Regions from separate parts of the Massilia sp. CCM 8734 genome, predicted to be linked through region 3. Evidence: predicted binding sites of a transcription regulator. Region 3 holds the regulator's gene; each other region holds the start of a gene.

Region 1 (10,459 bases), on a different contig from region 3:
GTGCCGGCGGCCACCATCTCGGCGCACAGGCGGTCGTACTCCTCTTGCGAGCCGTCGCACCAATAGATGCGGGCCGGCTTGGTCAGGGCAGCAATTTCGCTGACCCAATTGATGAGCTTTTGATGTTTGATGTAAGCTGGGACGTTGAGTGTTGCAACGCCACCCATAACGGGCTGATTCATAGTACCTCCAATGCCAATAAGAATTCTTTCTTGTCCCGGCACGGCAGGATCGTCGTCAGCGTTTCAGCTTGCGCTCAAGAATCCATTCCCTAAGAAAGGTTCGGCGATACGGCGGTCATGTCGACAACCTCGGATGACGGCGAGGCTGGTGGAACGGTAGTGCGGGGACTTGACAGGGCGGAAATCAGGGTCCGCAGCCGGGGCCAAATCCCGAAATGAGGGGCGATTGTACACCCGCTATTACCTGATTTAAATGCTCAAACGTCAAAAATGTAGGAATAATAGTTGAGTAATGTAGTAGGCTATTTCGAATATTCCGGATCGTGTTATTTACCTACGAAGATTTATTTAACTTCTGCCATCTCCCATGAAAATAGCTATTCTCGATGATTATCAGGACGCGGTGCGCCAACTCGACTGCTTCAAGCTGCTCGACGGCCACGATGTCAAAATATTTAACAGTTCAGCCCGCGGCGCGGGGCAATTGAGCATCCGCCTGGCGCCGTTCGAGGCGCTGGTGCTGATCCGGGAGCGCACGGCGTTTCCGGCAGGATTGCTGGAAAAACTGCCGAACCTCAAGCTCATTTCCCAGACCGGCAAGCTGGCCGGGCATGTGGACGTGGCCGCCGCAACGGCGCGCGGCGTGGCCATCGCCGAAGGGGTCGGCTCGCCGGTGGCGCCGGCCGAGCTGACCTGGGCGCTGATCATGGCGGCCAGCCGCAAGATCGTGCCTTACGCGAATAATCTGAAGGAGGGACTGTGGCAGACAGCCTCGGTCAACCCGCTGCTGAACGGCGTCGGGCGCACGCTCAAGGGACGCACCCTGGCAATCTGGAGCTACGGCAAGATCGGGCGCATGATCGCCGGCTACGGCAAGGCGTTCGGCATGCGGGTGCTGGTCTGGGGTGGCGAGGCCAGCCGCGCGGCGGCGGTGGCCGATGGGTTCGAGGCGGCGTCCACCCGCGAGGAGTTCTTCGAACGCGCCGACGTGCTGAGCCTGCATTTGCGGCTGGCCGACGGCACCCGTGGCATCGTCACGGCCGCGGACCTGGCGCGCATGAAGCCCGATGCGCTGTTCGTCAACACCAGCCGCGCCGAGCTGGTCGCACCGGATGCGCTGGAAGCGGCGCTGCGGCTGGGGCGGCCGGGCAATGCGGCCATCGACGTATTCACCAGCGAGCCGCTGGCGGCGGACGCGGCGCTGCTGCGCATTCCAACCGTGCTGGCAACACCGCACATCGGCTACGTGGAAAAGGATAGTTACGAGTTGTACTTCCGGACCGCGTTCGAGAATGTGCTGAACTTCGCCAACGGCGCCCCGTCGCATATCCTGAACCCGGAAGCGTTGCAAGGGGTCTGACCCCGGTGTCACCGGTCGAGGGGTCAGACCCCGGTGTCGCAGGTCCGAGGGGTCAGACCCCGGTTTTTCCGTTGGGGGTCTGACCCCGGTGTCGCAGGTCTCGCCGCAGGGAGGGCTCTGAGCCGATGTCACCAACTCCCGCCCGCTACGACGTCTCACGCAACTTGCGCTCGCCGGTAATATCGATCGGCGGCGCCGGCATCACATGCGCGCGCGTCCACAAACCGGCCCAGCCGGGAGGCCAGCCCAGGGCCGGGCCGCCGTAAGCCGGCAGGCTGGCGCGCACGGGCACCACCGGCACTGGTGGCGCGTCCTGCAAGCCGCCGCCACCGGGGCGCTCCACGTTCAGGCTGTACATATAGCCCGGCAGCAGGAGTTTGCACGCCCCTTCGAACCACGCCGTGTGGTCTTCGTCGCGTCCGAGCGCCTGCGCCAGGCCTTGCGGGTCGAAGCGCGCCAGCGCGGTGACCAGTTCATCTGTGGTGGCGCCAGGCGAATCGCCCCAGCCCATCACCGGGTTGACGTTGTAGTCGGCGCCCGAGCCGTACCAGCCCTCGCGCCACGGGCGTTGCATCCAGTCGCGCTGGGCGGTGAACAAATGCCAGCGCCAGTGCAGGCCCGATGGCTTGGGCCAGGAGTAGAGATAGAGTTTTTCGTAACCGGCCTGGTGCAGTGCGCGCACCATCGCCATCAGGCGCGCGTGCGGCATGCGGTCGGGCGGGGCGCGCCGGAACAGGATCGCTTCGCCATCGGCATGCTGCACGTCGTCGGTCGACAGATTCAGGTCGAGCGTGCGCGCTTCGCTGCCGAAGCGCGCGGAGATCCAGCCGGTCAGCAGGTTGACGTGCGTAATGACGCCATAGCCACGATGGCGATGGAAAATAACAGTTCCTGGGGCAAGGGCTTTCATGGCTTCTTGAAGGACAAAAAATGAGTGGACTCATGCGCAGACAACGATTCTAACGCACCGGCAAGTTGCGCGTTTTGCTTTGCGCGCACAAGGCCAACGCTACACGTTATCATACGGCACCTTCTCTTTACGAATTCCAGATCACTATGAGCTTGCGCATCATCGCCACCGGCGGCACCTTCGATAAACATTATGATGAACTGACCGGTAAGCTCGGCTTTGCGGAAAGCCATCTGCCTGCGGTGCTGGCGCGCACGCGCATGACGGTTCCCGTTGAACTGGAGCAGCTTCCCCTGCTCGACTCGCTCGACATGCAAGACGCCGACCGCGCGCGCGTGCTGGCCAGTTGCCAGGCGGCGCCGGAGAAGGCGATTGTGATCGTGCACGGCACCGATACGATGCCGGAAACGGCGGCCGTGCTCGGCGCCGCCGCGCTTGGCAAAAGCATTGTGTTGACTGGTTCAATGATTCCGTACGAAATTGCGAATTCGGATGCGCTGTTCAATCTCGGCTGCGCAAGCGCCGCCGCGCAAATCTTGCCGCCGGGTGTGTATGTGGCGATGAACGGGCAGATTTTCACGTGGGATAACGTGACCAAGAATCGCGCGGCGGGGGTGTTTCAGCCGTTGTGAAACATCGGGCAGGACCAGCCTGCCCAAGCGTGCGATCTTTGGGTACCGCCTCTACTTAAGCGAATATTTGCGCTACATACAAAACCGTCATTCCCGCGCAGGCGGGAATCCAAGCTCCTTCGCGTATCGGAGATGCCTTGGATTCCCGCCTGCGCGGGAATGACGGTTTTGAATATCGTGGCAAAAGCGGATAGGTCGGGCGGCACCGGAGCCGGAACAGGCCACCGAGGCAGCCCGTCAAAACACCGTTACGCCTTCGCTTCCCCACCCAGCGCTTCCACCACTTCGCTCATCATCTTGGCCAGTTCGCCGGTCATGAGCATCATGTCGTTGTCGAAGCGCTCTTCATCGTTACGCGTGCTGGTGTCGCTTTCCTTGATCACGTCGAGCGGCTTGATGCCCTTGATCGCCAGCGACTCGGTCAGCACGAACGAAATCTTGTCGTCCCACGTCATCGCCAGGCGCGTGCATTGCTTGCCTGCCGCGATGTGACGGCGGATATCGTCCACTTCCAGCGCATGTTTCACGTAACGCACGGCCGCCTTGCTCTCGCCAGTGGCGCGCAGCTCGGTATCCTGGTCGATCGTGAAGCCCACCGGCGCTTCGTCGGTTTCCAGCCAGGCCGTCATGACGGCAACCGGCGAGCGCTGCACGCGCAGGCTTTCGAGCGGCATGCGGTCGACCGCTTTCAGCAGCAGCTTGATGACTTCGTCGGCCTTGGCCGGGCTGGCGGCGTCCACCACCAGCCAGCCATTGACCGGATCGATCCAGGTGAAGGTGTTGCTGCGGATGCTGAAAGCGCGCGGCAGCAATTCATCGGCCACGCGCTCCTTGAGTTCCTTCATGGCTTTCTTGCCTGGTGCGAAGCCCTGGGCTTCTTCCAGCTCGGCCGCCTTGGCCTTGGCCACCTGGTTGATCACCGACGATGGCAACAGCTTCTTTTCGGTGCCCAGCAGGATCAGCATCTGCTTGTTGACGGTGTGAACCAGGATGCCGTTGTTGCGCGGCGAATCCCAGCCCTGGCGCAGCAATTCGTTACTGGTGGCCGGAACAAAACTCATGGGCGCCAGCGCCGCTTCGAGTTGCTCGGGAGTGTATGCCCACGGTGCGGGAAGACGGTAAATCTGAAGATTCTTGAACCACATTATGCTTTACCTTGTTTGAGTCAGTATTTACAGCGGGGTGAAGCAGGAAGGCGCGCAAAACCGCTTTCACTTCCTGCGTAACGGCCTGCCCCGGAGGCAGGACTTGCGTCGTCCGCGACAAATCATCTGTGCGAAGGGAACGACATTTTACACGTCCGCATCGGCGAACAGGCTTAACTGTTCGAGGTTTTCGGCCTCGCCCAGGCGGACTCCGACACCCAGCAAGCGTACAGGCTGCATGCCGCGCGCGTAGCCCGTTTCCATCAGTTTGGCGTATTGCCCCACGTGTGGCGCGGTGCCAACACATTCCACGGTGGTCTGGTGAAAATCGGAAAACTTGAGTTTGACGAACAACTTTTGCACGCTTTTCCCGGCCCCGGCGCGGGCAATGCGGGCATTGAGGTTGTCGAACAATTCCGGCAGCAGGGCGATGCAGGCCGGCAAGTCGGGCACGTCCGGCGTGTAGGTTTCTTCGACGCTGACCGACTTGCGCTCGCGCTCGTTGCACACGGCGCGGTTGTCGATGCCCCGGCACAAGTCGTGCAGGCGGGTGCCGAAGCTGCCGAAGTGGTGTTGCAGTTCGAGCATGGTCCAGCTGCGCAGGTCGGCGCAGGTGTGCGCGCCCAGGTTGTTGAGCTTGGCGGCGGTGACCTTGCCGACCCCATGCAGTTTTTTGACCGGCAAGGCGGCCACGAAAGCGTCGACCTCGTCCGGACGCACCAGGCACAGGCCGTCGGGCTTGTTCCAGTCGCTGGCGATCTTGGCCACGAACTTGTTGGGCGCCACCCCGGCCGAGGCGGTAATGCCGACGGTGGCGAAGATGCGTTTGCGGATTTCCTGCGCGATCAGGGTGGCGCTGCCTTTGCAGTGCGGCGAGTCGGTGACGTCGAGATAGGCTTCGTCGAGCGACAGCGGCTCGATCAGGTCGGTGTAGTCGCCGTAGATGGCCAGGATCTGGCGCGAGGCGATGCGGTATTTTTCCATGGCCGGGGGAATCACGACCAGGTCCGGGCACAGCTTGAGGGCCTGGGCGGTGGCCATGGCGGAGTGGATGCCGTAGCGCCGCGCTTCGTAGTTGCAGGTCGCCACCACGCCGCGCTGGGCGGGGCGACCGCCGACCGCCAGCGCCACCTCGCGCAGGGCGGGATTGTCGCGCATTTCGACGGCTGCGTAGAAGCAGTCGCAATCGCAATGGATGATTTTTCGGGCTGGGGCGTTCACGCGCTCTGCTGTGCCCGGTTAAGGGGCAACTACTGTAATTGCATACAGTATTCACTGAAACTGGATTTGTTGCAAGTTGGAAGGCCCGGGTCGTCGTCGGCTTGGCGGCGGACGGCCCAAGCTTAACTCAGATGGCTGCGGATCATGGCCAGGGTACTATCGGCAAAATCATCCACATGCACCTTGGCCGCGCGGTATTTCCAGCGCTTGATGTACCAATCCTGGAACATCGCCACGATATGCCCCGCCAGCAAGTCCGGATTGCCGGCCGGCACAGGCTTGAGCTGGCCGATCATGTCCGCAATCTCGGCCTGGATCGACAGCTCCGAATTTTTCGCCATGCCGCGCTGCTCGAAACTGAGCACGCGCGAGTCCATGTACACGAAGTAAAACCACGGCTGCAAGATCTCGGACAGGTAAATCGTCGCCCGCACCAGCGATTCGAGCCGTTCCAGGGGCGCCTGCACATGCAGGAACATGCGCGGCAATTCCTGGCTGGCATGCCGCACCACGTCTTCGATCATTTCCGCCAGTTGATCCTTGCTGGCGATGTAGCCGTACAGGCCGCCCATCGACAAACCGGTTTCGCGGCACAGGTCGCGCAAGCTCATCGCGCGAAAGCCCACTTCATTGGCCAGGCGGAAAGTGGCGCCGAAAATTCTTTCCATGTTTTCCAGCGCCGGCTTGCGGCGCTTGACGCCGATCCGCTCGGCGTGACGGTCAACAAGATAGGCCCAGATGGTGTCGCTGGTGAGCGGCGTCATCTTTTCAAACTGGGCGAAGTCGAAGCGGGTGGACACCAGCGTTCCCATAGTTGCGTCTACCGCTAGAGTTGGTTTCAGGAATGATTATAGCTCGTTAAAACCACAGATCAATTCAAACCGCAAAACAAGGCCTCCGTATGCTGCACTGCGCGATGCTTTCCGCATACGCCAGTGCTACATTCAAAAAACCGAGCGCTCGCTCTAATTCATAAAACAGCCTAAGCAGGGGCGTTTGCCGGTAGCCGGAGGAATGTGCAGCTTGAACTGCGCAACTCCGGTTCCAGTAGTTCATTTCATACAAAAACCATCAATGGAGACAACAATGATGAATCGCTTTTGGAAGTGCCTGTCCGTTTTGCTTATCGCCATCCTCGTCGTTCCCGCCCCGGCCCTGGCTGCGGGTTACACGCAAACCAAGTATCCCATCGTGCTCGTGCACGGCCTGTTCGGCTTCGAAAAACTGGGGCCGGTCGAGTACTTCTACGGCATCCCCTCGGCCCTGCGCAGCGGTGGAGCGAAAGTCTATACCGTCACGGTCTCGGGCGCCAACAGTACCGAAGTGCGCGGCGAACAATTGCTCTCGCAAGTGAAACAAATCATGGCTGCCACCGGCGCCGCCAAGGTCAATCTGATCGGCCACAGCCACGGCGGGCCGACCGTGCGCTACGTCGCTTCGGTAGCGCCCAACCTGGTCGCGTCGGCCAGCTCGGTGGCGGGTGTGAACAAGGGCTCGAAGATCGCCGACATCCTGACCGGCAACGCCCCCGAAGTGGGCAATGCGCTGGCCAACGCGGTGGCCGCGCTGATGGACTTCCTCACCGGTCGTTCCGGCTTGCCGCAGGATGGCGCGGCTGCGCTCGCCTCGCTCAGCACGGCCGGCTCGGCCGCCTTTAACCAACGCCATCCGCAGGGCGTGCCGACCAGCGCATGCGGCGAAGGCGCCAACCATGTCAATGGCGTGTACTACTTTTCGTGGAGCGGGGCCCAGCCCTACACCAATGTGTTCGATGCGATCGACCCGTTCATGGCGCTGACCGGCGCGGCGTTCGGCGGCAAGAACGATGGCCTGGTCAGCAGCTGTTCCAGCCGCCTGGGGCGCGTGATCCGCGACGACTACGCCATGAACCACCTCGACGAAGTGAACCAGTTCATCGGCATCGTGAACCTGTTCGAAACCAGTCCGGTGACCGTGTTCCGCCAGCAAGCGAACCGCCTGCAGGCGCTCGGTCTGTAAGGAGGCCGCCATGACCGCACGCATGCGATGGAAAAGGTTCGGGGCCGGCGCGCTGGTGGCCGCTTTGCTGGTGGCCGCTTATCCGAGGCCGGAGGTGGCCGCCGTGGCGGCGGCGCCGCCGGCGCCGTCGGACCCGTTTGCGTTCGTGCGGTCGATGGAAGGCACCAGGCCGGACGGCGACGTGCGCCTGGACGCCGATGGCCAGTTGGTGGTCAACGCCGAACTGGGGCATCTGTTCGACTACTACCTGGCCGGGCTGGGCGAGAAGGATTTGCAGGCGATCCGCGCCGAAATCGAGCGCGAGCTGGAGCGCCGCTTCGCGCCCGGCCCGGCGGCGCAGGCTAAGCGCTTGCTGGCCAGCTATCTCGATTACAAGCGGGCCCTGGCCGATGCCGAAAAGACGCTGGCGCCGCAGGCCGACCTGGCCAAGGCGGCACGCGCGCGGCTGGCGCTCAAGCAGCGGTTGCGGCCGCAGTTTTTCAGCGTGGCCGAGGCGACGGGACTGTTCGGTGCCAGCGACGCGTACGACGCCGATGCGCTGGCGCGGCTCGACATCGAGCAGGACGGCGCGCTGACGGCGCTCGAGCGCGAGCAAAAGATGGCGGCGCTGGACCAGCGCATGCCGGCGGCGTTGCGCGAAGATCGCGAGGCGCCCACCAAGGTGATCCGGATGGAAGCGTCGGTGCAGAAGCTGCGCGAGCAGGGTGCGGGTGACGACGAGGTGTATCGCTTGCGGGCGACGGCGTTCTCGCCGGAAGCGGCCAGCCGGCTGGCCGATCTGGATCGCGAAGAGACGGCGTGGAAGGGACGCATCAAGGCCTATCTGGCGCAGCGGGCGAGCGTGGGAACGGGGTCGGAGGCGGTGTTGCAGCAGGTGCGGAACCAGCATTTTTCGGCGGAGGAACAGCGCAGGCTGGGGGCGTATGAGTAAATAGCAGTATAGGTAGAGGCTATTTGTTGACCGCAACCCGCAAAACCGTCTTTCCCGCGCAGGCGGGAAAGACGGTTTAAGTACGGTGGCCGATCTCACCTATCGACGTAAAAAAGGGGACGAGCGGCAAGCCGGTCGTCCCCTTTGTCATGCAGCGGCCAGGCCGCCGCATTGACTTACATTACCACGACAGTTTCAGCGAGTACGCGCCGCTGGTGGCGCCCGTGCCGCCGCTGTAGTACTTCACGCGGACATAACGGGTGGTGGTGGCGGTGCTGGTGTTGGCGGTGTTCAGGCTGTCGGCTACGCCTGCGCCGTTTTCACTCGACGCCACCTGCGTGCCCGCGCTGTTGTAGGCATACAGATCGTAGTCGGCGGTGCTGCTGCCGATCGTCATTGCCGCCGACAGGGTTTTACCCGCTGGCAGTTGAACCACGAAGTAGTCGGAGTCGGTGCTCGAACCCATGTTGCCTTTAACAACCGTGCCGCTGACCGTCACCGCATTCGCCGTTGCGGTCGCGTTGTTCGCTTCCGTTTCGTTGATGGTGGTGCCGGCTGGCGGCGTGGTGCCGCCGGTGACCGACTTCACGGCCGCCAGCGCATCGACGATCCCCGTGCCGCAGCTGTTGCAGGTGGCCGGGAAGGCGCGTGCGGTCGACTTCAGCTTGCTTTCGATCTCATCCGGCGTCAGGGCCGCGTTCTTCGACAGCATCAGCGCGGCAACACCAGCGACGTGCGGGGTCGCCATCGAGGTACCGGCGTAGTTGGCGTAGCTATCCGCGCCTGGCGCGCCGGTGCCGGCGTTCAGGGTCGACAGGATCAGGCCGCCGGTGTCGCCACCAGGCGCCGCCACGTCGATCAGGGTGCCGTAGTTCGAGTACGAAGCGCGGCCGCCCGCCTTGTTGGTTGCGGCAATCGCAATCACGCCCGAGCAGTTGGCCGGGCTGGCGTTGCTGACGTTAACGTTGTCGTTACCGGCGGCGACAATCACCACGGTGCCGCGCGAACGGGCGCCGTTGATGGCGTTCTGGGTCGTGGTGTCGCAAGCGCCACCGCCGCCGAGCGACATGTTGATCACGCGCGCTTTGTTGGCATTGGCCGGCACGCCGGCAACGGTGCCGCCCGAGGCCCAGGTGATCGCATCGGCGATGTCGGACGTGTAGCCGCCGCATTTGCCCAGCACGCGCAGCGGCAGGACCTTGGCGTTGAACGCCACGCCAGCCACGCCGAGGCTGTTGTTGGTCTTGGCGGCGATGGTGCCGGCCACGTGGGTGCCGTGCCAGCTCGAAGTTTGCGCCTGCAGCGGACGGCCGTTGCCGCACGCGCCGGCGGCGACTGCGTCGCCCGGATCGCTGGCATCGCTGTCACGGCCATTGCCGTCGTTGGCGATGGTGGTGTCGGTGATGAAGTCGTAACCCTGGACAAACTGGCCGGCGAGGTCGGCGTGCGGACGGAAGCCCGTATCGATGACGGCAACGACGACGCCGGAGCCGGTCGCCAGGTCCCAGGCCGCCGGCAGGCGCAGGCCGCCGGTGGTGTCGCCGTAGTGCCACTGCTCCGCGTAGCGCGGATCGTTCGGGGTGTACAGCGGCTGCATGATGCGGTCCGGCTCAGCGTACTCGATGCTGGCGTCACGCTCCATCAGGTCCTTGGCGATGGCTGCCACGTCCTTGACGTCCATCTTCTTGTCGAGCTTGAGAATCTGGGCGCCATTGGCGGTGGTGTGCAACGCTTGCATGGTCAGGCCGAACTGCTGGCCCGAACGCTGGACGATCGCCAGGCGTTCCTTGCTCGGCGCGGCCCGGAGGGCTGCGCCCGGCACGACAGGGCCGGTTTCCTTGTACTTGACGATCATGCGGTCGGTGCTCGTCGCTGCCGGGGCGATCTTCGCGTTCGACTCAATATCGAGCACGCTGGCGTGGGCAAACACGGGGCCGACCGTGATCACGGCGGCGGCGCAGAATGTCAGAAAGGATGGGTACTTCGATTGCGAATGCTTCATTGTCGTTCCTTAAGTTTTCCGATGAACATTTTATAAAGGGATCGTCGGCAGCGCGTAGCCGTCGCCGTCCCATTGTCT
Region 2 (10,459 bases), on a different contig from region 3:
TGCATAACCATCAAAGGGCGCTTGAGCGCGGCCGTGCTGACGTTCAAGTTCTGCTCGGCGGCATCGAGCAAAAACTGGCGCTTGATGGTGAACGGCCGCCCGGCCAGTTGCACCAGCGCCTCGCCCTCGGCTTCGATCACGCCGAGCTGCTCGCCGAACAGGTTGTTGACATGCGATGGATCGCTCGGCGCGCCCACGGTCACGACCGCGCGCACCTCGTCAATGCCGGCGGCGGCGGCCAGCACGGCGGCCCCGCCCAGGCTGTGTCCGATCAGGATCTCGGGCGCCTTCAGCGAGGTGCGCATGAAGGCGGCGGCGGCCACCAGGTCCTGCACATTCGATGAAAAATTGGTGTTCGCAAAATCGCCTTCGCTCGCGCCCAACCCCGTGAAATCGAAGCGCAGCACGGCGATGCCATGCTCGGTCAGGGCCTGGGCGATGCGGCTGGCGGCGAACACGTCTTTGCCACAGGTAAAACAATGGGCAAACAGCGCATACGCGCGCGCCGGCCCGTCGGGGGCATCGAGACGGGCCGCCAGCTTGTGGCCATCAGCGCCGGGAAACTCTTGTTTTTCGCTGTGCATCCCTGCTCCTGGTGAATAATGAATCCGAGCATCTTAACCCGGGATGGACGCCGTTACCGGGCGCCGTTACCGGACGCCGTTACCGGGCGCCGTTACCGGGCGCCGCTACCAGGAGCCGCTGCCGATTCCCTAACCAAACAAGCCATGCAGAAACCAGCGCGGCGCGCTATCGCCATCGGCCCCGGCGATGCGTTCGCGATAGACCCAGTAATGGGCATGGTCCTGCCCCTGTGCGATGAAGTAATCGCGCGTCTGCGCCTGGCTCCACCAGCCGGCCTCGATCCGCTCGGGGGTGGACGCCATGCGCAGCGGCGAGCCGTAAAACGGCCGGTGATCGCGCATCAGCAGCGCCACCGGCTTGGCCAGCAACCAGGCCGGGCGCGGCAAGCTGAGCACGTCCGGCGGCAACTGCATCTGCGCCTGCTGCGCCTTGCCGCGCGCCCGCCGCACCGGCACCCAGCGGTTGGCCAGCTCGGGCCGGTAATCGGCGCGCGGGGCCGCCTGCAGCACATTGTCGGGACCCAGGCGCGCCACCAGCAGTTCGAGCATGCGCCACTGGTCTTGCTCGTTGCCGCCGGGCTCGGGAAACAGCGACTCGCTCGGCATGGCCATGGCCTGCACCTCGGGCGCTTCGAGCACCAGGCCGATCACGTGCGCCTCCAGCGTCAGGCTGCCCAGGCGCTCGCGCAGCAGGCGCACCAGATGCTCGTCGCGCCAGGTGGGCTCGGCCAGGATGATGTCGAGCACGGTGGGCGCGCGCGCCACCCGCCCGCGCTCGTGTTCGAGCAGCAGCACGATGCGCCCCACCGCCAGTTGGTGCGCGCACAGCCAGCCCGTCATTTGCAGCAGCAGGCTGTGGGCGCCGGCCAGCAGGGCGTCGGCCTGTTCGACCCGGTCGAACAATTCCAGCCGGGCCTGGAAAGTGGTGGGCGCGGCGATCCAGTCGAACAGCTCGGCCGTCATGCCGTAGGCCGCATCGAGCACGGCCAGCAAGGCGGCGCCGCAACGGCGCTGCAAGCCCGGACGCGGCAGCCGCCGCAACTGGCCCAGCGACACGCAGCCAATGCCGTCGAACCAGGTGGCAAACGGACGCGCCGGCAGCGGCAAGGCAGCCGGCAGGCGGTCGAGGCGGCGCTTGAGTGACGCCATGCCGAGCGCGTGCCCGGCCCCGCCGCGCGCCAGCAGCCAGGCGCCGCGCGCGGTCGGCGCGCAGCTCAGCTGAACCACGAACCCGAGCGCGCGCAGGCTGGCGCGAATGCGCCGGCACAGTGCGCGCACCCCGCCGAACAGGCGCAGGCTGGCGCCCACGTCCATCAGCAAGCTCGCTTCTTCGGCCAGGGTGACCTGCGGCGTGTACTGCAGCAGCGCCATGGCCACCGCCTGCAGGGCGGCGGCCTCGCGCGCCGGCGCGCGCTCGTGCAGGCGGGCGGCGGGCAGCAGCATGAGCACGCCGCCGCGGCGCATGCCCGCGCGCACCCCGCCCGCCAGCGCCAGCGCCGACGCGGCCAGCACGCGCTCGCTCTCGAGTACGACGATGGCGGCCTCAGCCGACCAGTGCGGGCTGAACACGTCGAGCGGTAGCCGGGGCAAGTAGAGGCCGATCCAGAGTCGCATGGCGTTGAAGTAAACAAGGAGTCAGGGGAAGAAACAGGGGCGCGTCGCGCTGCGGCCCCCGGCGTTTGACGAAACCGATGTCGAGCCCGCCGAGGGCCGGACGCAAGCTCAGGCGCAGCGGCGCGGGCGAGGCATCCTGGGCCGCCGCGAGCGGGCGCAGCAGGAAGAACAGGGCTTCGCCGCCTTGCGCCGCCAGATGCAGGCGGCGCAGGGACTCGGGCCGTGCATGGCTGGCCCAGAACAGCAGCGCGCCACAACTACCGCTGCGCAACACCTGTTCGGCCGCCCACAAGGCATCGGCATTGCGCGCGCTGCGCACCCAGATCAGCTGGGAGGGAGACAAGCCGAGCGCGGCCAGCGCCAGCGCCTGCGGTGGATGGGGCGGCTGCAGCAGCACGATGCGGCGTTCGGCCACCTTGGCCAGGGCCGGGCGCAGCAGGCGCAATTCGCCGATGCCACTTTGTTGCAGCAGCAACTCGACCAGGCAGCCGCTGGGCCAGCCGCCGCCGGGCAACTGGGGCGAGAGCGTGGGATGGCCGCTGTCGACGCAGCGCGTACCCGCGTGGGCCAGCTGGGAAGCGCGCCACAAGGCGGGATGCAAAGTCTCGGGCGCGGCAAGAAGATCTGGGGAGTTCATGATGGAATCAACAAAGTACTGTATGTTTATACAGTACTCGCTGGCTGCCAATTTGGCAAGGTCTATCGTGCGCAGCCTCTCCCCCTCACCCTATGGAAGACTGACATTCCGACGCAAAACTGCAGCAATTTCCTACAACCGGGGTCAGAGCTTTAACTAGAAACATTTTCAATAACGCATGTGGGCGCGGCCTTCACCAAGTCCTTGCGCAGCCATCCGACAATAAAGCGCGGGCCGCTGACCAAGATCGTGCCGTGAAGCTGTGCGATCATTACGGCGCCCTCGTTCCAGCGCAAGATACGCGGCAGTTTTTGGCGGTAAACAATGCTGGTACCAGTGAGCTGGTTTTGCACCTATCCCAAACGTTCAAGCGTATCGAGCAGATTGCGCATGCTTGCCGCGCCAACGGGCGCCACGGAAAACTGCACCGGCAGGACCATGCATACCGACACCAGCGATCCCAACGCCGTGCCGCACAGAAGCCCGGCAAGTGGCGGCGCCCCTTCCTGCCCCATCAGGAACGCGTGCAGCGGCAAGGTACTCGCCAGCACGATGATCAACCATGATCCCAGTTGCGACCAGGATTGAAACAGCAGCAGATACCGCCAGACCGGCTGTGGGTAAGTGAGCGCTGAAATAGCTTCATGGGAAGAAAGAGAGGGCATCGATGTCACTCGTGGCGGATGAGGATGGAAGGGCCGCAGTGCCCTATCCAGCCGATCCTGGCGCACCGCGCGCAGTGTCATCTTGAAATCGCTCAAAGATTACTTTGAATCATATTCCTTCCCTGCCCAGAGCGGAGCCGAGAAAGGGAGCTCACTGGTCGCCGGAAAAGAGCAATTGCCACGCAACGCTATCATGCAAGGCGGCGCCCTGCCCGCCGCACACGAGCATTTTCTGGCCATCCGGCGAGACATCGATACAGTGGCTGATGCGCGCCACCGCATCGGGAACCGCATGTTTTCCCAATAGATGCGCAGCCACCATCCGATTATTTTCAAGGGCGCGCATGCCGTCATCGTTGGCGCACCACAGCGTGCCCTGGAACCAGGCCGCATCGGCGTACGGAAGGGTTTGATGGCCTTGCTCGATCAATTCCCAGGCGCCATTGCGCCCTTCCCATACCGTGCCCGTGATATCGGTGATATACACGCAGTCGTCGCCACCGCAGGTGACTGTGTACAGCTTCCGGTCCGAGGGGAACGGCAATTTCTCCCACGCGGTCCCGTTGAAATGCCATACCGCCCCCGCGTCGCCGACGACATACAAGTCATTCTCGGAAAAGCCGCTCAGATCATTGAATCCGCTATTGCCAATGGCCTTGGTGATAAGCTTATCGCTCCTGCTCTTTAATTCGGAGGGAATGGGGATGCCGGCGTGCTCCGTCCAGGTTTGCCGGGGAAGGCGTTCAAAGATGCGCAGCGGGCTTCCGAGCGCATACAATTTACTGTGCACCCGCACCAGTTTATTGATTGCCGACCCCACCTTACCGGCCGCAGCATAACCGTAGCCACGGCCATCGAAAGCAATCGCCTCTTCAAAATCGCGATAGGTTTTCGGCTTGTACGCCCAGACCTGGCGGGCCAGGTCGACCACCAGGAATTCCTCCTGCGATGGCGCCCAGGCCGACGCCAGGCTGGCAAAGGACAAATCGCTGGTTTCAAGAACGAAAAAACGCTCGCTCATCGGCGCATCCATGCGCACGCTCACGAAACGTGTTCGCCAGCCGACGTCGCGCCCGTCCGACATTTCCACCAGCATCAGGCCGATGCGTCCATCGGCAAAGCCAATGGTGCAGTCGCGCACCATGAAGCCCTGGCAAATGTCTTTCCAACTTTTCTTATCGAACAACATGCAAGCTCCTGGGCGCATGGATGACTTGTGTGCATCATTGCCCAGAAAGAAACCAGCGTCAACGCCGGTGTTTTCCGAAAAAATCGACCAGCATCTTGCTCGCATCCGGCCCCGCCGCCGAGTTGAACGACAGGCGCGCGTCGCCCCCGCTCCAGGCATGCTGCAACTGGGCGATCTGGGCCACCCGTAGTATCAATGTGCGGCCCCGGTACACGTCGTGCAGCTGATACGGCAAGCCGCCTCGTCCAGCGGCCTTGTGCGCCACCCGCACCGGCGTGGCCGCCGGCAAATCATTGACCAGCATCGCCTGGCGCCGCAGATGCACTTGGTTGACCGGACGCACCACCCGGTCATCGTCACCCTGGATCAGGATGGTCGGCAGCGACGGAAACCCCGGACGCCGCTCGAGCACCTCGGCAATCGAGCTGTCGACCCGGGCGCCGTTACGGTGCTGCATGACGCCCAGTGCGCCGACCGTGCTGGGCCCGGCTCCGTACAGCGGCCCCGAATGCAGGCCCAGCCCGGCGAACAGCTCGGGATGGTTGAGCGCCACGATATTGGCCATGCCCGCCCCCACTTGAAGGAGGCCAGGGTCGAGGCGTTCTGACGCCCGCAGTCCGTCCGGACTGCACAAAACGAGGTTCAGCGCCCATGAAACGGGCGGGAAGCAGCTCGGCCTGACATCAAAAAAAGCAACTGCCGGCATCGCGACCGGCGGTCACGCGAAATTTGCCGGTAATTCGAGGTGCCCTTATGTATAACGAAGTGCTTTGAAGTTAAGCATGTCGATTCGTCGTGGGTTCGGGCGCCGCAGTTTACATGATTGCCACGCCGAAGTTCGCCAACGCGACAGAACCGAAAAAACATGGTAAATTTTCAGATAATGTTAAAAAATCAACAAAAAGAGCAATTTCCTGGCTTTCAATTATATTTACTTTATGAACACTCTTTCACTGCATGATTATCTTTGAAATGTGCTAACTTACTCATAATAATAGATGATAACGCATTAAAATCTTTGTATACAAACCTTGTGGTTTTTTTAACTTAGCTGTTTATCATGCTACCACACGGTTCCATCAAAAACATATCCTGAAAACAAATTTATTAAATTTCAAACTTAGGTCTTTACTGTCAGGCTAATAACATAACGCCAATCGGAAATTTATTAAGCTTTCCGCTTTGAGAATTCACAGTTTTAATACTGCTCAAACGGGGTTTCTATGATTGACTACCCTGGGGCTTTGCTTGATTGCCGTTCCAGCCTACTTACTGAATGATTTATTGGTTCAGTGCCTGCTATTTCGCATGACCTTTTGCAGTTAAGTTTTTACTATATTTTTTCCTGTGTTAATTTTGGAGAAAAAAATTGGTAACTCTTGAAAACTTATTCATCATGGATCTCGCATCCCTCCACCTAAATTTGTTTAGAATGGGAAATTCTGAGTCGCCATCTTTTTCTGAGACGCGAGGTTTAAAGGATTGTTTAGTTGTGGAAGTGAATGGAATCCTTGTAATACGTGCTAATGGAAACGGCTTCTCTGCTTTTGATAGCATAACGCCGCTCATGAAAGAAAAGGGTAAAAATATATGGAAAATTAAGAAGAACGCAATACTGCCGGACGGCATTCGTGTAGTCAAGGATATGCGCCCGAATCATAAAGGTCATTTTATGTTGGCGCCTGAGCGAGATATGCCATTTCTGAAGTATATTGGCCTTCTTGAAGAATTCGGAATCGATCCAAATAAATCTGTAAAACTTAATCCATTGGAGATTAAAAATGGCTGATCTAACGAGTATTAAAGCAACGGTAGGAGAATGGCGAGTAGTGCTTACTGCTTTAGAAGAACATATGAAGCACCTGACTGCAGTGGTCAAAACAATTGAAGATGAAGACCAACAATGCGAGATGTATGATGACCTTGAACGGCTACAGCGCATGATACCCGATTTCAAGAGCCAATTTGAAGAAAGTATTAATAAAACAATATAATAATTATTTTTATTATTGCATTGATTAATTTTATATTTTTATTGATATAAAACTGCAAGAGACGTTGCAGTGTCAAGGAAAAACGGAAACCGCAGCGTATGTTAACAGATTTATCTTCAAAAACGAACGGGTGAGTATGTTCACCGTAGCGATTGCCTGATGCCGAATGAATAAGAAAACTGGTCGTCACGGGGCAGGATATGGTTTTTAATCCTGCCCCCTGACGACCAAGCGCTTAGTGGGGTTTGGGGCAAGGCCCCAAGGTGTAGTTTTATGGCCGGCTTGGTTGAATTGATGCATCTCTGTAGTTGCGCGTGGCGGTCAGATGGTCGACGCGAGCATCGTGCAGACGCCGAAGCAGCTCGTCCGACATTTCCACCAGCATCAGGCCGATGCGTCCATCGGCAAAGCCAATGGTACAGTCGCGCACCATGAAGCCTTGGCAAATGTCTTTCCAACTTTTTCTTATCGAACAACATGCAAGCTCCTGGGCGCATGAATGACTTGTGCGCATCATTGCCCAGAAAGAAACCAGCGTCAACGCCGGTGTTTTCCGAAGAAATCGACCAGCATCTTGCTCGCGTCCGGCCCCGCCGCCGAGTTGAACGACAGGCGCGCGTCGCCCCCGCTCCAGGCATGTTGCAGCTGGGCGATCTGGGCCACCCGCAGGATCAGCTTGCGGCCCCGGTACACGTCATGCAGCTGGTACGGCAAGCCACTGCGCCCCCCGGCCTTCTGCGCCACCCGCACCGGCGTGGCCGGCGGCAAGTCATTGACCAGCATCGCCTGGCGCCGCAAGTGCGCCTGGTTGACCAGACGCACCACGCGATCGTCCTCGCCCTGGATCAGGATGGTCGGCATCGACGGAAACCCCGGACGCCGTTCGAGCACCTCGGCAATCGCGCTGTCGACCCGCGCGCCGTTGCCATGTTGCATAACCCCAAGCGCCCCGACCGTGCTGTGCCCCGCTCCGTACAGCGGCCCCGAATGCAGCCCCAGCCCGGCAAACAGTTCCGGATGATTGAGCGCGACGATGTTGGCCATGCCCGCCCCGGCCGACATACCGCCGATAAACACCCGCGAGCGGTCGAGGCCGTAGGCGGCCAGCACCTGGCTGATCATGCCCACAATCACCGGCACATCGCCGCCGCCCTGCTGGGTGGCGCGGTCGTACCACTTCCAGCAACGATGTGGATGGGCGCCCAGTGATTGCTGCGGATACAGCACGGCATAGCCGGCCTTCTGCGCCGTCTGGTTCATGCGCGTGCCCTGGGCGAACTGGGTGGCGCTTTGCTCGCAGCCGTGCAGCATGACGATCAGCGGCCAGCCCGAGGGCGGCGCCGCGCCATCGGGCAGATACAGCCAGTAACTCATCTGTCGCAACACGTGCCCGGCCTGGCCGGCGTAGCGCGCGGTGAGCCATTTGCCAGGCGCCGGCGCATCCTTGGCCAGGCTTGCCGGTGCGGCGCGCGCTGCCGGCTTGGGTTTGGGTGCGCAAGCGCTTCGGGGTTTCGGCGCCGGCTTGGGCGTGGCCGTGGCCGCCGGTTTTGGCTTGGGCTTGGCGCGCACCTTGGGCGCCGGCTTGGGCGGCGCAAACAAGGCCGTGAGCAGGCGTGCCGCCGAACGTTGCTGCTTTTTGCCCACGCGCATCAAGCTGCGCAGCAAGGGGGCGCTCGACTTTACCATCGCAAGCGCACCATCACGCGCCGGTGCAGGCGGGCCCACAGGAACGCGCCGAGCGAAGGCGTGGGAATCGGCTGGCCGGGCGGGCCGGCGGGGGTGCAGCGTGCGTTGAGATCCATGGCGAAAGTCTCCTTTCAACCAGCATAGCGTGCGCGCGCGGCACCGCTCCGTGCGTTGCGCCGCTTAGCCGGCCCGATGAACAAAAAAGCAACATTGGCGGACGTGGCGCGCGCCCGGGCACCATTGAGCCAGATCAAAGAACGGCTTGCGCGAAAACCTAGTCTGTTTGCATAAGGTCCGCAATCGGCGCGGTCCGCACACCCAACAACCCCAGGAGAACGACATGAACTACACAGAGCGCGACAAATACGGCATGTACAAAGGCAGCGCCGGCCCCGGCCCGGCCCTGATGGGCGCCGACACCCTGATCGGCGACAACGTGGTCAATTCCCAGCAGGACGACCTGGGCGAAATCAAGGAAATCATGCTCGACATGCGCAGCGGGCAAGTCGCCTACGCGGTGCTGGCCTTCGGCGGCATGCTGGGACTGGGCGAAAAACTGTTCGCGGTGCCGTGGCAGGCACTGCACCTCGATACGGTCAACAAGCGTTTCGTACTCAATGTGGAAAAAGAGCGCCTGAAAAACGCCCCCGGCTTCGACCCGGACGCCTGGCCGGACATGAGCGACATCGGCTGGGCCAACCAGGTGCACGGGTTCTACGGCACCGACGCCAGCGGCGGCATGGGTGCGGGGGCGCAAGCGGGCATGGGCGGCAGCGGCGCAGCGACTGGCGGCATGGGCAGCAGCGGCATGAGTGGCGGCACTGCGCTGAGTTAAGCATCCGCCCAAAAACCACACTCCGTCATTCCCGCGCAGGCGCTACACAATGCCCACATATTTGAAACATTCAATAAAATCAAACACTTACAGCAGCTTTCAACAATGCAACTGCATACTAAGTGCTTGATTTAAAAGCGAATTTCAAAAATGTGGCCTAGGTTAGCGCGCAGGCGGGAATGACGGAGCTTAAGTTAGCGGCATCAGCGCTGCATCGACTCCCACACCTTCTGCAGGCGCTTGGCCGAGACCGGCATTGGCGTGCGCAATTCCTGGGCATACAGCGACACGCGCAGTTCTTCGAGCATCCAGCGGAATTCCACCATCTTCGGATCGGTGTTCTTCCCCGCCAAGCGGTCGCGTGCGGCGCGCATGAAGTGGCTGGCGGACTGGGTCCACTCGGCCATCAGCTTGGCGTCGCGCGCGGGATCGGCGCGCAGCTTCTCCAGCCGCACATTGATCGCCTTCAGGTAGCGCGGAAAATGCGCCAGCTGCGTGTAATCGTTGTCGATCAGGAAGCGCTTGTGCACCAGCCCCTGCAACTGCGACTGCATGTCGGCCGCGGCCTGCGCCTGCACGCCCTGCAGCTTCTTGGGCAAGCCATGGAACTCGGTCAGCACCTGCGACACCAGCCGTGCAATCTCGTTCACCAGCAAGGTCAGGCGCGATTTACCTTCATCCTTGCGCTTGTTGAACGAGGCCGCGTCGGTCGGCAGCGGATCTTGCAGGCAGGCGATATCGATCGCCTTCTGGATGATCTGGTCGCGCAACTCTTCCTGCGAACCCATGGCCATGAACTGCATGCCCATCTGCTGCAATCCGGGAATATTCTTCTCGATGAACTTGATCTGCTCCTTGAACTGCAGCGCAAACAGGCGACGCAGGCCCACGCGGTGGGTGGCCGTGGCCACGGTCGGGTCGTCGAACACTTCCAGGTCGCAGTGGGTCTGCTTGTCGACCAGGGCCGGAAAGCCGATCAGGGTCAGCTTGCCCTGCACGATTTCGAGCAGCTCCGGCAGTTCGCCGAAGGTCCACGAGGTCAGGCCGGTATGCTGGCTGACCTTGGGCGCGTTCGGCTGCGTGCCCGGGTCCGCGCTCTTCGATGACGCCGCCGATGATGCTGACGATGCCGAGCTCGTCGCCGTCGCCTGCACCTTGCCCGGCGCGGCCGGAATCGACACTTCCGCCAGCTTCTGGAAGCTCTGGCGCGCCTGCCCGCCGAATTCGGCCTGCAGGGTGGCCAGGTTGCGTCCCA
Region 3 (10,459 bases):
CGATGATGTCGAGCGCCGCGTCGGGCAGCGCCTTGCCGTTGCTGGCCAAGAGAGGGCGGGTCCATCCGAGCGGGTCCCAAAACAATGGCAACTTGCCGATCCTGGACGGATGCAGCGTGAGCGGATCTTCATCGAGCATGGCGCGCATGGCGTCGGTGACGGCGGCGTCGCCATAGCGGGCGGCGACGTCCATCAGCACGCCGTCATGGCCGGCGCCGGCCAGCATGCGCAGGGCCTGGCGCGCCTGCTCGCGCGGCGCGCCCGCTTCGCCCAGGGCGGCGGCGGCCAGGCCACAGGCGGCATGTTCCGGATTGCGCAGCAGCCAGTTGCGCGCGCTGGCGATCATCTTTTTCGGCTTGGGCATGGCGTAGGCACGCGCCACCGGCGCTGCCAGTTCGACCGCCCCGAAGTGCAGCGCGTAGGCCAGGTTATCGACCGGCTGCTGTGCGACCAGGAGCACCAGGGCGGGCAAGCCGGCCAGGCCCGTGGCGGCGATGGCGCAGGCCGGGTGGTTGATGTCGGTGGTGGCCAGCGCGTTCCAGACCTGGGCGTTAAGTGGCGCCGGCAGCGCCGCGATCAGGCGCGCGCCTTCTTCCGGTGGATGGTAGGAGCCGGTGCTGGCGCGCCATGCCGCGATCAGCGCATCGGCGTCGCCGGCCGCGATGGCGGCCTCGGCAAACGGCGTAGCCGGGCCGTGGTAGTGAATGCGGCGGGTCTCTTTGCCCAGCTGTTCGCGCTGCTGCGCGCTCCAGCGTTCGACCGGCGCCAGGGGCATCGGGGCCAGCGCCAGCGCGGCTGCGCAGGTCGACTTTTTCGATGGGTTCTTCCAGGGAGGGTTGACCAGCACCGGTGGCAGGTCGGCCGCGTCGGCGATGTCCGGCACGCCCAGGTAGCGCGCGGCGGCGTTCGACAGTACCTTCCACGCACCTGCCGACAGCCACGGCTTGAACGCCGGGACCATGTGGGCGCTGCTGGCGAGCACCTCGGCCAGCGCGCAGCGTGCGAAATGCGGTCCGCAGCCGTCCCTGGCGATCAGTTCGCTCAACACGGCCATCGCCGCTTGCGGCCAGCGCGCGGCCGCAGCGTCAAAACGCGCGGACGAATACGACTTGCCCAGTGTTTCAAGCGCCAGCGCCGTCATCGCTTCGTACGTGCCGATGCAACTGAGCCCGTTCGAGGCCTCCTCGTAGATGGCGTGCGGGGCCAGGAGCGCGACCGCGCCAGCGCCACGGTCGCGCACCACGGTGGCCACGTGCCTGGCCGATTTGCCGATGTTGTACTCACCGCAGCTTGCCGCCTTGGGCCAGCGGCGCAACGCCTTGAGGGCGGCGTCCGATGTGGCGTAGGCCTTGAACCACTCGTATTGTTCGAACCAGGGGGCGGGTGGCTGGCCTTCCGGCGACTGTGTGCCCAGGGTCAGTTCGTTGGCCAGGTCCGGCGCATCGGGCAGCAGGATGGCCAGCATGGGACGGCGCCAGTCGGGCAGCGATGGTGCGGCCTGCCGCATCGACCGCACGCAGTCATTCCAGTCCTCCTCGCTCGCCTGCGCCAGGTGCTCACGCAACAGTATGTCGACCTCGCGGTAGCCGCCGTTTAACCAGCTGTAGCCGCTATTGTCCACGTCGGCGCTGATGGCGTACGCCAGGCCGGAGGGATCGCGCTCTTGGTCGAGGATCATTCCCAGCCGCTGCAGAAACACTGCGACGGCGTAGGGCAAGCCTCTGTCGCTCACCAGGAAGTCGGTGAAGGCGCTGGTGTGCACCTCGTCGTAGCCGGAACCCGTATTCGCTTCCAGCAGCATCATGATGGCGTCCGACATGGGCGAACCGCGCCGCCGGTCCTGGGCGATACGCCCGATGGTTTCGGTCACGGCTTCGCGGTACACGGGATCGGAGAGCTCCGCACTGAATATGCAATGGCGGGTGACCGGCTTGAAGTCGTTCCAGCATGCGCCGGCGTCGATGGCGCGCGCTATGCCGGGAAACCGGCGCGACGGCATTGCCAGCGCTGCTAGTTCGGGCGACATGTCGACCAGCGGCTCGACCGCCAGCCAGGGCGCCGAACCGCCTGGCACGGCGATGGCGGGCGCGATGGGGAGCGGGGCCGGCGGGGCAGCGGGGGCGGGCGGCGCCGGATGCACAGCTGCCAGCGGCTGCGCGGCGCCGGTCTCGGCATAGCCCTTGCCGGTCTTTTCGCGAATCAGTTTGTCGATTGCCGCCACCGCCGTGGCGTGGTCCGGATGGGTCTTGGTTTGCCCTTGTCCCGCCGTGCCCACCTTGCCGTAGCGGACATGGACATCGCAGCCATCCTGCCCGACTTCCCAGAATTTGTTGGACGCGCCTTCGCAACATTCGAAACGTCGCATTGGGCGTCCTAAGCGAGCGTGAAGGGAAGGGGGAACCGGCTGCCGGCGCGCGCCGCGCACGTGTTTCGCTTGCTCATAAGTAATGACAAATGTTGTAAAAAATGATACTTTACGGCAAAGCGGTGCCCCTGTCGAGCCGCGCCAATCCGGTTATGATGCGCATCCGGACATCCCATCGTGAGACATGCAATGAAGAAAACCCTGTTTTGCCTGGCATTGATGCTGGGCGGCGTGGCGCAAGCGGACGAGCTGGCCGACGCCAACGCCCTGTTCGCGAAAAAGTCCTATCCGCAAGCGCTGCAGCTCTACACCAAACTGGCTAATGCCGGCAATGCCGAAGCTCAATTGCACATGGGCGAAATGTATTTTTACGGCGAGGCGGGGACGGTGGACCTGGCCAAGGCCGAAGCCTGGTTCAAGAAATCGGCGGCCAAGGGCAACAAGACCGCCGCCGGCTCGCTCGAGATGATCAAAAAGCGCGACACGCGGCGCGCCGAGCTCGATTACTGGATATCCAAATACGATGGCGCCGAGCTCAGCGCAGGGCAGTTCCGCTGTCCGGCGCCGCGCATTCCGACCATGTCGAAGCAGAACGACGACATCGAGAGCGTGTCGGCCAAGGTCGACGCCTGGCAGGATTGCTACAACGCCTTCGTGCGCAACCTGAACGAAGCGAGCCCGCTGACCAAGCGCATTCCCAAGGACATCGCCGACCTCTTGACCAAGGAAGAAACCGAGCAGTCGCGCCTGCACCTGGAAGGCGTGTATGCCGGCATCGCCGAAAACGCCAAGGTCTCGGCCAAGCTGGTGCTGGCCGACTTCGGCGCCTGGCGCAGCGCCACCGACGCTTATATCAAGGAACACAACCGCATCGTGACCGATGCGGCCGCAACCGCGCCGCGCAAGGGCGACTGAACCAGGCGGGCGCAGCCAGGCTGCGCCCGCGCCCTCAGTTCCAGCTGCGCATCAAGCCCACCGCCAGGCCTTCGAGCGCGAAATCGTCGCTTGCCGGATCGACGTGGATGACCTTGAAGTCCGGGTTTTCGGGCAGCAGTTCGATCAGCGAGCCGGTCTTTTTGTAGCGCTTGACGGTGACGTCGTCACCGATGCGGGCCACCACGATCTGGCCATTCTTGGCGCTGTCGACCTTTTTGACGGCCAGCAAGTCCCCATCCATGATGCCGGCGTCGCGCATCGACCAGCCACGCACCTTGAGCAGGAAATCGGGCCGCGAGGAAAACATCGCCGGGTCCACGCTGTAGGTCGCTTCCACATGTTCCTGCGCCAGGATGGGCGAACCGGCGGCCACGCGCCCGACCAGCGGCAGCGACATGAGCAGGTTCGGCGGCGGCATGGGAATGGCGTCGACGCTCGCGCCGATCAGGCGGATGCCGCGCGAGGTGCCCGGCGAAATTTCGATGGCGCCCTTGCGCGCAAGCGCCTGCAGGTGCTCTTCGGCCGCGTTGGCCGACTTGAAGCCCAGTTCATTGGCGATCTCGGCACGGGTCGGAGGAAAGCCCGTGTTCTCGATCGCATCCTTGATCAGGTTGAGGATTTGTTCTTGCCGTGGTGTGAGCTTGATCATCGATGTGCGGGACTGTGTATATGGACAGACTGTATTTTTGTACAGTATTTCGCGCAATGCAAGGGTTAATTAGCGGAATGGGGAATTATTTGCGACAGCGGCTGTCCAACATCGAGAAGAGGACGCCCCTCGCGGTGCGAAGCAGGGACGTCAAGGCGCAGGGTGACGGCGCAGCAATTGTTCGGCAAGGCATTCTGCCGTAGCGCGACAACGATAGGGGGCTCGATAGAGGAGTGATGTCATGGACCGTCTCACGGTACCACCTGTTGAATATGAGGACGACTTCGTACTGTGGGTCGAGCAGCAGGCGAGTTTGTTAAGTGCAAGGCAGTTCGATCAGCTTGACGTTCATCATCTGATAGAGGAGCTGAGAGCCATGGTGGGCCATCATCGCAGGGAGCTGGGAAGTCGCCTGGAAGTGCTGATGATGCATCTGCTTGAATGCCAGTTTCAGCCCAGCCACAAGTCGCCCAGTTGGCTCAATACGATCGACCACCAGCGTGGCCAGATCGACGAGCTCGTGCGCGAAAGTCCGAGTCTGGTTCCGACCATCGCACACGTGGCCCAGCAACGCTATGCGCGGGCCAGGCGCATGGCCGCCAGGGAAACCGGTCTATCCAGAAACGGATTTCCATTGGCTTTACCCTATAGCGTGCAACAATTGCGCGACGACGACTTCGTGCCGTGACGGGACGGGTCCGCCTGCCTGGGATGCGTGGGGATCATGCCAAGGGCGCCACGGCGGACCAGCCCGGCGTATGAGCGTTGTCGACGTCGCTGCTCGCACTGCAGGCGTGAGCGCCGCTGCCCGGTATCTATCTGCGAGAAAGCGACCGCCGTGCCCGTCGCATGATGGTCCAGGGTAATTCAGGTGTTGCTTGTTGCCCCACTTCACGCTATAATCGCCGGCTTTCCCTTCCCACACTCGTCTTGACGCCGAGGTGGGCATTTGTTTAAACGTCCCTAAGGAGTTATGCATGCGTCATTATGAAATCGTTTTTATCGTCCACCCGGACCAAAGCGAGCAAGTCCCGGCGATGATCGAACGCTACAAAGCCAGCGTAACCACGCGCGGCGGTTCGGTTCACCGTGTTGAAGACTGGGGCCGTCGTCAGATGGCTTACTCGATCCAGAAGCTGCCAAAAGCGCACTACATCTGCCTGAACATCGAATGCGACAACGAGACCCTCGTGGAACTCGAAACCGCGTTCAAATTCAATGATGCCGTGCTGCGTCACCTCACCGTTAAGATGAAGAAGGCTGAAACCACGCCGTCGCCGATGATGAAATCGGTACAACGTGAAGACGCAGCCAAGAGCCACCGCACTGAAGCGCCTGCTCCTGCAGCCGCGCCAGCGCCAGCTCCAGCCGCAGCAGCGTAATTGTTGACAAGATTCCCTGAACGCGAATGACCTCACCTCGGTGAATCAACTCCAGTTCGTAGCCCAGATTTGCGAGCGCGACGTATTGCGCTACACCCCGGCCGGCGTGCCCATCGTGACCGCCACCCTGATGCACAGTTCGCAGCAGATGGAAGCAGGGGTTGCCAGGTTGGTCGAATTCGACATCACCGCGCTTGCCGCGGGCGAGATTTCGGGACGATTCAGCCAGGCCGAATTGGGCGCCGTTCATCAGTTCACGGGATTTCTGGCCAAGAAGAACCGCAGCAGCAAAAGCCTGGTGTTTCACATCATTGATTTCTGTGCCGCCGCCTGAGGCGTCAGCACATTTTTAGATACAGGAGCCTCAAATGGCATTCGGTAAAAAATTCGACAAGAACAAGCTCAAGCTTAAAGAAAAGCGCAAACAACAGAACCCACTGTTCAAGCGTAAGAAATTCTGCCGCTTCACCGCAGCAAACGTTGAACAGGTCGACTACAAAGACGTAGACACCCTGAAAGACTTCGTCCAGGAAAACGGCAAGATCATGCCAGCACGCCTGACCGGTACCAAAGCGCACTACCAGCGCCAGGTTGACACCGCAATCAAGCGCGCCCGCTACCTCGCGCTGCTGCCATACACCGATCTGCACCACGCTTAATCGCTGCGGATAAACTGGAGAACTCTATGCAAATCATTCTGTTGGAAAAAGTTGTTAACGTCGGCAACCTGGGCGATGTTGTTAAAGTCAAAGACGGTTACGCACGTAACTTCCTGATCCCGCAACGCATGGCTCGCCGTGCTACCGCATCGGCTGTCGCTGAATTCGAAGTCAAGCGCGCCGAACTGGAAAAAGCAGCAGCTGCCAAGCTGGCCGCTTCCCAGGCCCAAGGCGACAAGCTGGGCGGCATGACCATCTCGATCGCTCAAAAAGCGGGCGTCGATGGCCGTCTGTTCGGTTCGGTCACCAACTTCGACATCGCTGAAGCGCTGACGAAAGCGGGCTTCGCTGTAGAAAAATCGCAAGTACGCATGCCTACCGGCCCGCTGAAAACGACTGGCGAACACGCTGTTGCAGTCGCTCTGCACACCGACGTCGTGGCCGAGATCACGATCGCTGTTGTTGGCGAAGCTGCTTAAGTAGCGCATGTCACACTGTTGCATTGCAGGCATCATGCTTGCAATGCAACTACGAAAAAGCCGGGTCTTCCCGGCTTTTTTTACGTCCAAATCTCCCCAATTATGTCAGCCAGTTGACCCGAAGCAGGTATAATTCGCGCCATGAACGCACCATCCGATCCGCAGCTCGACGCCCTCCGCATCCCGCCCCATTCCATCGAAGCAGAACAATCTGTGATCGGTGGTTTGCTGCGCGATAACGCCGCGTTCGACCGCATTGCCGACATGATGCATGCGGACGACTTCTATCGCTACGATCACCGCATCATCTTCGAGCAGATCGTCAAGCTGATCAACCAGTCGAAACCGGCCGACGTGATCACCGTGTTCGAGGCGCTCAGCAACATCGCCAAGGCCGAAGATGTGGGCGGCCTGCAGTACCTGAACGCGATGGCGCAGAACACGCCGTCGGCGGCCAACATCCGGCGCTACGCCGAGATCGTGCGCGACCGCGGCGTGCTGCGCAAACTGATCACCGTGGCCGACGAAATCTCGGGCAATGCGTTCAACCCGCAGGGCAAGGAAGTCAAGCAGATGCTCGACGAAGCCGAGTCCAAGATCTTCGCCATCGCCGAACAGGGCGCGCGCGGCTCGCAGGGCTGGATCGCGGTGCAGCCGCTGCTGACCCAAGTGGTCGAGCGCATCGATGAACTCTACAGCCGCGACAACCAGAGCGAAATCACCGGCGTGCCGACCGGCTTCATTGACCTCGACCGCATGACGTCCGGCCTGCAGCCGGGCGACCTGGTGATCGTGGCCGGCCGTCCGTCGATGGGCAAGACCGCCTTCTCGGTCAACATCGGCGAGAACGTCGCCATCGAAGCGGGCCTGCCGGTCGCGATCTTCTCGATGGAGATGGGCGGCACCCAGCTGGCCATGCGTATGCTTGGCTCGGTCGGCCAGCTCGACCAGCACCGCCTGCGCACCGGCCGCCTGAACGACGAAGACTGGCCGCGCCTGACGCACGCGATTCAAAAGATGAACGACGCCCAGTTGTACATCGACGAGACGCCGGCATTGAACCCGATCGAGCTGCGCGCGCGCTCGCGCCGCCTGTCGCGCCAGTGCGGCAAGCTTGGCCTGATCATCATCGACTACATCCAGCTCATGACGGGCAGCCAGCCGGGCGACAACCGCGCCTCCGAGATTTCGGAGATTTCGCGTAGCCTGAAAGGGCTGGCCAAGGAACTGCACTGTCCCGTGATCGCCCTGTCCCAGCTGAACCGCTCGCTGGAACAACGCCCCAACAAACGCCCCATCATGTCCGACTTGCGCGAATCGGGCGCTATCGAGCAGGATGCCGACGTCATCATCTTCCTGTATCGCGATGAGGTCTACAACCCGGATTCGCCCGACAAGGGCACCGCGGAGATCATCATCGGCAAGCAGCGTAACGGTCCGATCGGCTCGATCCGCCTGACCTGGATCGGCCAGTACACCAAGTTCGGTAACTACAGCGGTAACCTGGCGGTCTACCAGGGCGACTAACCCATAACGGCGCCGCCACGAGCGGCGTCCTTCAGCAGTACCACGCAGTAGCAATCACGCTTTAACGCGCTTTAACGGAGAAACCATGTTTGGACGCCTGATGCCCACCGAGGGCAAGTTTTTTGAGCTCTTCAACCAGCACGCCGCACTATGCGTGAAGGGCGCGCATGAAATGGTTGGCCTGATGACCAACTTCGACGACCTCGAAAACCGCGTCCACGCGATCGAAAGCATCGAAAAGCAAGCCGACAAGATCACCTACGCCACGGTCGACATGCTGCACAAGACGTTCATCACCCCGATCGACCGCGACGACATCCACAAGCTGATCACGCGCATGGACGACATCCTCGACCTGATGGAAGACGCAGCGCAGACGGTGTCGCTGTACGACCTCAAGGCGGTGACCCCGGAAGCGAAGCGCCTGGCCGAACTGTGCCTGGCCTGCTGCCAGAAAGTCGAACAAGCCGTCGGCCTGCTGCACAACATGGACAACTCGCAAAAGATCGTCGCCATCTGCGAAGAGATCGACCGCCTCGAGTCCGACGCCGACCATGTGATGCGCGCCGCCATGTCGAAACTGTTCCGCGATGAACCGGACGTGCGCAACCTGATCAAGCTCAAGGCGATCTACGAGATCCTCGAAACCGTGACCGACCGCTGCGAGGATGTTGCCAACATCATCGAAGGCATCATCGTCGAAAACGCGTAAGCGGCGCCAGCATGGAACATATCCAAATCAGCATTTACGTGCTCGGCATGTTGATCGCCCTGGCGCTGCTGTTCGACTTCATGAACGGTTTCCACGACGCGGCCAACGCGATTGCCACGGTCGTCTCGACGGGCGTGCTCAAGCCGCAGAGCGCGGTCGCCATGGCCGCCGTGTTCAACTTCATTGCCATCGGCGTGGTGGGCGTGCACGTCGCCGCCACCCTGAGCAAGGGCACCATCGATCCCAAGGTGGTGGACCAGTACATCATCTTCGGGGCCCTGGTCGGGGCCATCATCTGGAACCTGATCACCTGGTACTACGGCATTCCTTCGTCGTCCTCGCACGCGCTGATCGGCGGCCTGGTGGGCGCGGCGGTGGCCAAGTCCGGCACCGGCGCCCTGATCGGCAGCGGCTTGCTCAAGACCGTCATCTTCATCGTGATCGCCCCCTTGCTCGGCTTTGCGCTCGGCTCGATCATCATGCTGATCGTGGCCTGGGTGTTCGTCAAGTCGACCCCGCGCAAGGTCGATACCTGGTTCCGCCGCGCGCAGTTGTTCTCGGCGGCCGCGTACAGCCTGGGCCACGGCGGCAACGACGCGCAAAAAACCATGGGCATCATCTGGATGCTGCTCATCGCCAGCGGTTACTGCAACCCGGCCGACCCCACCCCGCCAAGCTGGGTGATCATTTCGTGCTACGCGGCGATCAGCTTCGGCACCTTGTTCGGCGGCTGGCGCATCGTCAAGACCATGGGCCAGAAGATCACCAAGCTCAAACCGGTAGGCGGCTTTTGCGCCGAAACCGGCGGCGCGATCACCTTGATCATGTCGAGCTTTTTCGGTATTCCGGTATCGACCACGCACACCATCACCGGCGCCATCGTCGGCGTGGGGGCGTCGCAGAAGATGTCGGCGGTGCGTTGGGGCGTGGCCGGCAATATCGTATGGGCCTGGATTTTCACGATTCCGGCGTCGGCCTTCATGGCGGCGGTGGCATGGTGGATCGGTACCCACATCATGTAAGGGGCACGCGCCCCGGCAAGCAAGACCGCCCGTTCCGACCGGCGGTCTTTTATTTCGTCCGGCGCTAACTTTCGTCCGGCGCTAACGGATGCACACCTGGCGCACCGTGCGCAGGTCGGTCAGGCCCAGCAAGACCTTCTCGATGCCGTCCATTTTCAGGGTCAGCATGCCTTCATCGAGGGCGGCGGCGAGCAGCAGCGCGACCCGGCTGCGCTCCTGCAACAGGCGCTTGATGTGGTCCGAGCCGATCATCAGTTCGTGCAGGCCGATCCGGCCCCGGTAGCCGCCATTGCACCCGGCGCAGCCGCGCGCGCGGTACAAGGTGAAGCGCCCCTCGCCATCGGCATGGCGCGCGCGCCAGGCGGCCAGCACCGTGTCGGGCGCCGCGCCGGCGTGGGCAACTTCGGCGCAGTACTCGCCGGCCAGTTGCGCCATTTCGGCCGCGTCGGGCTGGTAGGCTTCTTTGCACGCGCCGCACAAGCGCCTGGCCAGGCGCTGCGCCAGCACGCCGAGCAGCGCATCGGCGAAGTTGAACGGGTCCATGCCCATGTCGAGCAGGCGCACGATTGATTCCGGCGCGCTGTTGGTGTGCAGGGTGGCCAGCACCAGGTGCCCGGTCAGCGACGCCTCGATGCCGATGCCGACCGTTTCGCGGTCGCGCATTTCGCCAACCATGATCACGTCCGGGTCGGCCCGCAAAAAGGCCCGCATCACGGTCGCGAAGTCGA

What was found. The regulator LexA, encoded in region 3, represses DNA repair genes until DNA is damaged. The targets are predictions, from matches to a motif close to ACTGTATNNNNATACAGT.
Region 1: dinB (DNA polymerase IV) is a predicted target of LexA. The motif match lies at 5,482-5,499, and genes of this name have one in related genera.
Region 2: imuA (translesion DNA synthesis-associated protein ImuA) is a predicted target of LexA. The motif match lies at 2,853-2,870, and genes of this name have one in related genera.

Annotation. Positions count from the first base shown of each region.
Region 1 is NZ_WHJI01000003.1:102,808-113,266, forward strand. It holds gene F2P46_RS04200 (phosphoenolpyruvate carboxykinase (GTP)) at 1-182, opposite strand, end outside; gene F2P46_RS04205 (D-2-hydroxyacid dehydrogenase family protein) at 550-1,542, shown strand; gene F2P46_RS04210 (L-asparaginase) at 1,688-2,452, opposite strand; gene F2P46_RS04215 (asparaginase domain-containing protein) at 2,599-3,084, shown strand; gene F2P46_RS04220 (recombination-associated protein RdgC) at 3,333-4,229, opposite strand; gene dinB (DNA polymerase IV) at 4,377-5,450, opposite strand; gene F2P46_RS04230 (TetR/AcrR family transcriptional regulator) at 5,573-6,250, opposite strand; gene F2P46_RS04235 (triacylglycerol lipase) at 6,537-7,448, shown strand; gene F2P46_RS04240 (lipase secretion chaperone) at 7,459-8,379, shown strand; gene F2P46_RS04245 (S8 family serine peptidase) at 8,561-10,381, opposite strand.
Region 2 is NZ_WHJI01000031.1:39,044-49,502, forward strand. It holds gene F2P46_RS24410 (S9 family peptidase) at 1-584, opposite strand, end outside; gene F2P46_RS24415 (DNA polymerase Y family protein) at 714-2,198, opposite strand; gene imuA (translesion DNA synthesis-associated protein ImuA) at 2,128-2,835, opposite strand; gene F2P46_RS24425 (hypothetical protein) at 2,988-3,188, opposite strand; gene F2P46_RS24430 (hypothetical protein) at 3,189-3,596, opposite strand; gene F2P46_RS37100 (hypothetical protein) at 3,652-4,689, opposite strand; gene F2P46_RS24440 (PHB depolymerase family esterase) at 4,748-5,395, opposite strand; gene F2P46_RS24445 (hypothetical protein) at 6,086-6,478, shown strand; gene F2P46_RS24450 (hypothetical protein) at 6,471-6,683, shown strand; gene F2P46_RS24455 (hypothetical protein) at 6,955-7,224, opposite strand; gene F2P46_RS24460 (PHB depolymerase family esterase) at 7,221-8,369, opposite strand; gene F2P46_RS38315 (hypothetical protein) at 8,363-8,485, opposite strand; gene F2P46_RS24465 (PRC-barrel domain-containing protein) at 8,710-9,204, shown strand; gene hrpA (ATP-dependent RNA helicase HrpA) at 9,408-10,459, opposite strand, start outside.
Region 3 is NZ_WHJI01000016.1:18,012-28,470, reverse strand. It holds gene F2P46_RS16455 (WGR and DUF4132 domain-containing protein) at 1-2,365, opposite strand, end outside; gene F2P46_RS16450 (sel1 repeat family protein) at 2,555-3,280, shown strand; gene lexA (transcriptional repressor LexA) at 3,315-3,950, opposite strand; gene F2P46_RS16440 (DUF29 domain-containing protein) at 4,192-4,638, shown strand; gene rpsF (30S ribosomal protein S6) at 4,928-5,332, shown strand; gene priB (primosomal replication protein N) at 5,373-5,666, shown strand; gene rpsR (30S ribosomal protein S18) at 5,701-5,991, shown strand; gene rplI (50S ribosomal protein L9) at 6,018-6,470, shown strand; gene F2P46_RS16415 (replicative DNA helicase) at 6,612-7,997, shown strand; gene F2P46_RS16410 (DUF47 domain-containing protein) at 8,083-8,709, shown strand; gene F2P46_RS16405 (inorganic phosphate transporter) at 8,721-9,731, shown strand; gene F2P46_RS16400 (GspE/PulE family protein) at 9,813-10,459, opposite strand, start outside.